2 regions of the Photorhabdus heterorhabditis genome follow, and region 2 is predicted to be linked to the other one. Evidence: predicted binding sites of a transcription regulator. Region 2 holds the regulator's gene; the other holds the start of a gene.
The links. The regulator CRP, encoded in region 2, controls carbon source genes, mostly activating them, when cyclic AMP is high. The targets are predictions, from matches to a motif close to ATGTGANNNNNNTCACAT.
Positions count from the first base shown of each region.

Region 1 (4,358 bases), on a different contig from region 2:
TTTATTTTGTCGATTTATCACAAAACTGATGGCTTTTTCAACGTTTGTTTTGAGAATGATAAGTTAGTCGTTGACAGTATTTGCTGGGTTTCATATTATGCGCCCCGTTCCATTAATTTTGATTGGGGCTATAGCTCAGCTGGGAGAGCGCTTGCATGGCATGCAAGAGGTCAGCGGTTCGATCCCGCTTAGCTCCACCAAATACTTTCACCAAAGTAAAGTATTTGGTACTAAAATTAGGAAAAGTTACAAGCGTGGGGCTATAGCTCAGCTGGGAGAGCGCTTGCATGGCATGCAAGAGGTCAGCGGTTCGATCCCGCTTAGCTCCACCAAAATTATCAGGCCCTGAAAGCTATGCTTTCAGGGCCTTTTGCTTATCACTGTTTATCACCTTCATATTAATAAACCCTTACTTTGGCTGGTTATTCTTCAACGGTTTTACCAGCGAATCTAACCCTTCTATTTTTATTGCCAAAGTCATCTCCATCAGTACACCTAATTTGCCTTGTGGAAATTCACCCTTACGGGAGAACCACAATAAGTATTCTTCTGGTAAATCAATGAGTACCCGACCTTTATATTTACCAAATGGCATAACGGTATTAGCAATCTCTATCAGGTTTTCTTTTTCCATAACTTGCATATATATCAATTAAAAAAGGTAGTATCAGTTTACGGAGTAAAGAAGAAATATGCGAAAGGAAATAAAGAAAAGCTGCATCATCCATGACGCAATATCCCACGATCAAACTTTACATTTTTACAGCACCAAACCTGCAATAGCTGCGGATAGAAAACTAACAAGAGTTGAACCAAACAGTAATTTCAGACCAAAGCGAGAAACTACGTTACCCTGTTTTTCATCCAAGCCCTTAATCGCACCTGCAACAATCCCAATTGACGAGAAGTTAGCAAAAGAAACCAAAAATACCGATAAAATACCCAGTGAACGCGGAGAAAGTTCTGTAGCAACTGACTGCAAGCTATGCATCGCAACAAATTCGTTAGAAACCAGTTTGGTTGCCATGATACTGCCAACCTTCAGCGCTTCATCCGCAGGGATACCAATCACCCAAGCGAATGGATAAAACACATAACCCAATGTTTCCTGGAAGTCCTTATCAAAAATCATGCTAAACAGCGCGTTAATAGCGGCAATCAGAGCAATGAAACCAATCAACATCGCAGCAACAATCAGTGCCACTTTAAAACCAGCCAAAATATATTCACCTAGCATTTCAAAGAAACTTTGACCTTCATGAAGATTGCTCATTTGAATATCTTCTTCACTGTCAACATCATACGGGTTAATTAGTGACAGAATGATAAAAGTACTGAACATATTAAGCACCAGTGCCGCCACAACATATTTAGGCTCCAGAATTGTCATGTAAGCACCAACTATCGACATAGAAACCGTTGACATCGCAGTCGCGGCCATTGTGTACATTCGGCGCTCAGACATTTTGCCCAGCACATCTTTATAGGCAATAAAATTTTCAGATTGACCAAGTACCAAAGAACTAACCGCATTGAATGATTCCAACTTACCCATGCCGTTAACTTTAGACAACAGAGTACCAATAACCCGGATGACGATTGGTAATACATTGATATGCTGTAAAATCCCAATCAGGGCGGAGATAAAGATAATCGGACACAATACATTCAGAAAGAAAAATGCCAGTTTTGCATCCATCATGCCGCCAAAAATAAATTCAGTTCCTTCACCCGCAAATTTCAGCAATTGCTCAAACAAGCCAGCAAATCCCATGACAAATTCCTGACCAACACCAGAATTCAGGAAAAACCACGCCAGAGCAAGCTCAATAACAAGCAGCTGAATAATATAGCGAGGACGAATCCCTTTACGGTTACTACTCGCCAGAATAGCAAGGCCACCAATAACAACCAGAGCTAAAAGGAAATGCAGGATCTGAGACATATCATACTCCAAACATGAGAAAACTAGTTTATACCTGTTATCTTTCAAGTTGCCTCTTTGTTGGCTGCACTCACTCACCCCGGTCACAGAGTTATCTATGCTCCCGGGGATTCGCTCCCTGGCCGTCGCGATCCATCTTGAAATCTATTGGGTATATAAATACATTCTATGTAATCATAGTTAACAAAATGGGATAAATATCACACTATGTTGAAATAATTTTTGTCCTAAATCTATATTTAGTAGGATTGATCACATTTTTAGCTGAATCGTATAAATCAGATTTAAAAATACCTCATTGCACATTACGGATTATTGAAAAAATCCCTCAATAATCCGCATGCAAACAAAAAATTATTCACCCAATAAACGGATCATTTCTTCTTCATCAATAACCGAAATATTTAGCTCATGAGCTTTAGCCAATTTTGAGCCAGCAGCTTCACCAGCGATCACCAAATCTGTCTTCTTAGAAACACTGCCGGTAACTTTTGCCCCAAGCGCAATAAGCTTATCTTTGGCTTCATCTCTGGATAACTGATGCAATGAACCAGTGAGCACAATTGTTTTACCCGCAAAGGGGCTGTCAATCTTCTCGGCCTTTGTCACGACAACGGGTTCCCAGTTAATTCCTATATTATCAATCAGCTCATCAATAACTTTTTGATTATGAGGTTCACTGAAGAAGTTAACCACATGTTTCGCCACCACTTCACCAACATCTTGAACTTCTTTCAGTGCTGCTTCATCAGCTGCACGTAATTTATCCAACTCGCCAAAGTGCACGGCCAAATTAGCGGCTGTCGTCTCCCCAACTTCACGGATACCCAAGGCATAAAGGAAACGGGCAAATGTGGTTCTTTTCGCTTTTTCCAGAGCTTCTACCACATTCTGAGCAGATTTCGGCCCCATACGATCAAGCCCGGTTAATTTACCCGCCGTAAGCCTGAAAAGATCTGCGGGGGTTTCGACATATTCCTTATCCACCAGTTGATCGATAATCTTCTCTCCCATACCGTCAACATCCATCGCCCGCCGGGAAACAAAGTGTCTAAGCGCTTCTTTACGCTGAGCACCACATACCAATCCCCCCGTACAACGTGCTACCGCTTCCCCTTCAATCTTCTCAATATCTGCTCCACATACTGGACAATGTTCAGGGAACATCACTTCATCACTGTCTTGCGGCCTTCTGTCCTCCACAACACCTACAACCTGTGGAATAACATCACCAGCACGACGAATAATAACAGTATCACCAATACGCAAACCTAAACGTTCAATCTCATCCGCATTATGCAATGTCGCATTACTCACCGTCACACCAGAAACCTGCACAGGTTCCAAACGCGCTACCGGTGTAATCGCACCAGTACGACCAACTTGAAACTCAATATCGCGAACAATCGTCATCTGTTCCTGAGCAGGGAATTTGAATGCCGTCGCCCAACGTGGCGCACGAGCGACAAAACCTAATGTTTCCTGTAACTCCAGCGAATTCACTTTGACAACAACACCATCGATATCAAATCCTAATGTTGAACGCTGATTCTCAATATCATGATAAAAATCAATAACCTGCTGACTGTTAGTGCAAATCTTAACTTTATTGCTGACTGGCAATCCCCATTTCTTAAACTGTATCAATCGTTCATAGTGACTAGCCGGTAACTCTCCCCCTTCCAGAACACCAACACCATAACAGAAAAAAGACAATGGACGTTTAGCGGTAATACGGGGATCAAGCTGACGCAGGGAGCCAGCTGCCGCATTACGCGGGTTAGCAAATACTTTTGCACCTGTGCGACGAGCCTCTTCATTCAGTTTCTCAAACCCTTTTTGTGGTATAAAAACCTCACCACGGACTTCAATACGGGCAGGAATATTTTCTCCAGTCAGGCGCAGCGGAATCGCGTTGATAGTCCGTACATTCGATGTAATGTTTTCCCCTGTTGTCCCATCACCACGAGTTGCCGCCTGTACCAGTTCACCATTTTCATATAACAGGCTAACTGCCAAACCATCCAGTTTCAGCTCACAGCAAACGACCAAATCCTGATCATCTTTCAGGCGGTCACGTACCCGCTTATCAAATGCCAGATAACTCTCTTCATCAAACACATTATCCAATGACAGCATAGGGATTTTATGGCGAACTTGTTCAAAAGCAGTCAAAGGAGCAGCCCCAACCCGCTGAGTTGGTGAATCAGATGTAATCAGTTCAGGGTATTGTTCCTCAAGAATTTTTAGTTCCTGCATTAACCGATCATACTCTGCATCCGGGATCTCTGGCGCATCCATAACGTGATACAGATATTCATGATGACGCAATGTTTTTCTGAGATGTTCTATTTGTTGAGCAGTTGATTTCATAACTTATAGCCAGCGATAAAAAGCCCCCGACTGGCGGAGG
Region 1 covers NZ_LJCS01000029.1:45,845-50,202, reverse strand. Annotated here, with positions in the region: tRNA gene AM629_RS11605 (tRNA-Ala) at 125-200, shown strand; tRNA gene AM629_RS11600 (tRNA-Ala) at 257-332, shown strand; gene AM629_RS11595 (DUF3820 family protein) at 410-634, opposite strand; gene AM629_RS11590 (NupC/NupG family nucleoside CNT transporter) at 761-1,945, opposite strand; gene ligA (NAD-dependent DNA ligase LigA) at 2,300-4,318, opposite strand.
Region 1: the regulator CRP is predicted to act here: its motif matches at 2,134-2,151, upstream of AM629_RS11590 (NupC/NupG family nucleoside CNT transporter).

Region 2 (4,358 bases):
ACATACGCCGTCAGTTAGAACGAGGAGATGTTATGCTGGTGTGGTCTGAACTGCATGAAAGCATCAATATTATGCCGAAAGAAATGTTCGATTCTTAACATTATGGAGTTTACTGTATGTCCGCCAAACATCCGATTATTGCAATTACCGGCTCTAGCGGCGCCGGAACAACAACAACGAGTTTAGCTTTCCGTAAAATTTTCCAGCAACTTAATATCAGTGCGGCGCAAATAGAAGGGGACAGTTTCCACCGTTACACCCGCCCTGAAATGGATGCTGCGATTCGTAAAGCCAAAGAACAAGGCAGACATATCAGTTACTTTGGGCCAGAAGCCAATGATTTTGGCATGCTGGAAAAAACCATGATTGACTATGGTGAAACGGGTGAAGGCCGTCGTCGGAAATATCTTCATACTTATGACGATGCCGTTCCTTACAACCAGCTACCCGGTACATTTACACCATGGGCATCCTTACCCAAGCAAACCGATGTGCTGTTCTATGAAGGTCTACATGGTGGCGTTGTAACACCACAACATAACGTTGCCAGCCATGTCGATCTGCTGGTAGGAGTAGTGCCGATTGTCAACCTTGAATGGATACAGAAACTTATCCGTGATACCGGGGAACGAGGACATTCACAAGAAGCGGTGATGGATTCTGTTGTTCGTTCTATGGATGATTATATCAATTACATTACGCCACAATTTTCGCGAACACATATCAACTTTCAACGTGTCCCTACCGTGGATACCTCCAACCCATTTTCAGCCAAAGCCATTCCATCATTGGATGAAAGTTTCATTGTCATCCGTTTCCGTGATCTGACTCAGATTGATTTCCCGTACCTGTTATCAATGCTACAAGGCTCATTCGTTTCAAGTATTAATACCATTGTGGTTCCAGGCGGAAAAATGGGATTGGCAATGGAATTAATTATGACGCCATTAGTACAACGATTGCTGGAAGGGGAAAAGATTTGCTGATCAGAACCTGGGATAAATGTAAAAAATCCAGTCTCTGAATTCACATCTTTACATTATTCAGTTAATAAAACAGGTAACTGAAATGTTAGTTACCTGCCGTTATTTTTTAATCAATAAATAATATCTTAATCTGCATCTTTAATTTCAAAACTGTGGGTGATTTCAACTGACTTTCCCAGCATCAACGAAACAGAGCAATATTTTTCTGCGGAAAGTATAACAGCACGTTCAACCGCTTTATCTGTTAAATCTTTGCCTGTCACAATGAAATGCAGATTTATATGAGTAAACAAGCGTGGCGCTTCTTCACGACGGCGGGAAGTTAATTTTACCTCACAATCTATTACGTCATATCTACCTTTCTGCAAAATAGAAACAACATCAATCGTACTGCAACCACCCGCTGCCATTAATACCATTTCCATTGGGCTTGGTGCCTTATCGCCGGCATTTCCATCCATCATTATCTGATGACCCGAAGACGACTCCCCCAAAAGAGATAACCCTTCAACCCATTTTACCCGTGCTTGCATAATCCCCCCTTAAACCATTTTTTGCATTAAAGCCTACCCTTTCGGTATTAAACTGGCAATCTAATGCGCAGTTCATGATGCTGAAACAATACAAGACAAGACAGAAACCTTTTCCTGTGCTACAAACAGAAGCAGGTCAGGTATATATTAGGTTAGGATCAATACTCAGGGTTCAAATTTTAGATAACCTATATAAAACTTTCACCTGTCGGTTTTTCGACAAACTAATATGTTAAGCTAGTGTCTTTATAAGCCAGCCTGATGAGAAACTTTTAGATTCTCATGTTATTTAGGCAGCGATAACAACAGAGGATGAAGCGAATGGTTCTCGGCAAGCCACAAACAGACCCCACTCTTGAATGGTTTTTGTCACACTGCCATATTCATAAATATCCATCTAAAAGCACGCTTATTCATCAAGGCGAAAAAGCAGAGACGCTTTACTACATCGTAAAAGGCTCTGTTGCAGTTTTGATTAAAGATGAAGAAGGCAAAGAGATGATCCTCTCCTATTTAAATCAGGGAGATTTCATTGGCGAACTTGGATTATTTGAAGAAGGGCAAGAGCGTACAGCCTGGGTACGGGCTAAAAGTGCCTGTGAAGTGGCTGAAATTTCCTATAAAAAATTCCGCCAACTGATTCAGGTCAACCCGGATATTCTAATGCGTTTATCTGCCCAAATGGCAAGCCGTTTGCAAACGACTTCTGAGAAAGTCGGTAATCTAGCCTTTCTGGATGTTACCGGCCGTATTGCTCAGACCTTGCTGAATTTGGCAAAACAACCAGATGCTATGACCCACCCGGATGGGATGCAAATCAAAATCACACGTCAGGAAATTGGCCAAATTGTTGGCTGTTCCCGTGAAACGGTTGGTCGTATCCTGAAAATGCTGGAAGATCAAAACCTGATTTCCGCACACGGCAAAACAATTGTTGTTTACGGTACACGTTAATACCTGATGAATCAGCGCATTATATTTGCGCTGATTTTTCTTGTATTCGTTATACTAACTGGCTAATCGTCTTTTCCAACCGTTCCATTCCCTGAGCAATCTCTTCTTTACTGATAATCAACGAAGGTGTGAAACGCAGTACATCACTGCCAGCACTCAGCAACATTAGCCCATTTTCAGCAGCCAGTTGCAGGATATCTTTAGATTTTCCCTGATACTGCCCTTTTAGTTCCGCACCAATCAGTAATCCTTTTCCACGGATCTCACCAAATACGGAATATTGCTGATTAATATCGTTCAAAAAATTCACAATTAAATTATGACGTTTTTCAACCCCATCCAGAACCTCTGGCGTATTGATAATATCAAACGCAACATTTGCGACTGCACAAGCCAGCGGATTACCACCGTAAGTCGTACCGTGAGTTCCCGGCACCATAACCGAGGCAATATTCGCGGTGGTCAGCATAGCACTGACAGGAAAACCATTTCCTAGTGCTTTCGCTGTGGTGATAATATCCGGTGCAACATCATAATGCATATAAGAAAACAGTTTGCCGGTACGTCCCATCCCACTTTGTACTTCGTCAAACACCAGCAGCACCTGATGTTTATCACAAAGCTCACGCACCCCATGAATAAACGCAGATGTTGCAGGAGTTACTCCCCCTTCTCCCTGAACAGGTTCCAATATAACCGCACAAGTATGGTCATCCATGACTGCCTTTACCGCCTCTAAGTCATTAAAAGGTACATGAATAATATCTGCGGGTTTTGGCCCAAAACCATCAGCATATTTTGGCTGACCACCAACAGAGACAGTAAAAAGGGTACGACCATGAAATCCCTGATGGAACGCAATAATTTTGGTTTTATATGGGCTGTGACGGGTAATGGCATAGTGACGAGCCAGTTTAAATGCAGCTTCATTCGCTTCTGCACCTGAATTAGCAAAAAATACCCGTTCAGCAAACGTAGCATCAATCAATTTCTGCGCCAATATTAAAGCCGGTTCATTGGTGAAAATATTACTGATATGCCAAAGTTTCTCTCCTTGCTGCTTCAAAACATCAACCAACTCAGGGTGACAATGTCCCAAAGCCATAACAGCAATACCACCCGCAAAATCAATGTATTCCTTCCCTTGTTGATCCCATACACGACTACCTTGCCCTTTCACCGGTATAAACTGTGCCGGTGAATAGATTGGCAACATGACTTGATCGTAGGTATTTCTATTTACTGCGGCATGTTCTGTCATTTTCCCACCCGATTTTTATATATACATTATTTAAAAGTGAAAATATAATCACAAAATACGCATAAAAAATCAAAGATGGGCCAATGAAAAAGATGAATAAATGAAGAAATTATTGGTATCTGGTTAATATCTAAGGAAGTTTCTCAGTAGCTGATGCCCTTGCTCGCTGAGAATACTTTCTGGATGGAACTGCACACCTTCCAGAGGCAACGTGCGGTGACGAATTCCCATGATTTCATCTACATTGCCGTCATGCTGGCTCCATGCAGTCACCTCAAATGAAGCAGGTAATGTTTCCGCAGCAATCACCAATGAATGGTAACGGGTAACCGTTAATGGCCGATTAAGACCTTTAAACACACCTTGCTGATTATGATGAATAGCAGAAGTTTTCCCATGCATGACTTCTCTAGCTTTTACTACACTGGCACCAAATGCCTGTCCAATTGCCTGATGTCCAAGGCAAACACCCAAAATCGGCAACTGCCCCGCAAAATGCGAAATCGCAGTCAGAGAAATGCCTGCTTCATTTGGCGTACAGGGGCCTGGGGAAATAACAAGATGAGTGGGAGCTAATCTCTCAATATCCTCAAGCAGTAATTCATCATTGCGCTTAACTAAAAC
Region 2 covers NZ_LJCS01000022.1:47,875-52,232, reverse strand. Annotated here, with positions in the region: gene AM629_RS09850 (YheU family protein) at 1-98, shown strand, start outside; gene AM629_RS09845 (phosphoribulokinase) at 117-986, shown strand; gene AM629_RS09840 (OsmC family protein) at 1,112-1,519, opposite strand; gene crp (cAMP-activated global transcriptional regulator CRP) at 1,841-2,473, shown strand; gene argD (bifunctional acetylornithine/succinyldiaminopimelate transaminase) at 2,523-3,734, opposite strand; gene AM629_RS09825 (aminodeoxychorismate synthase component II) at 3,858-4,358, opposite strand, start outside.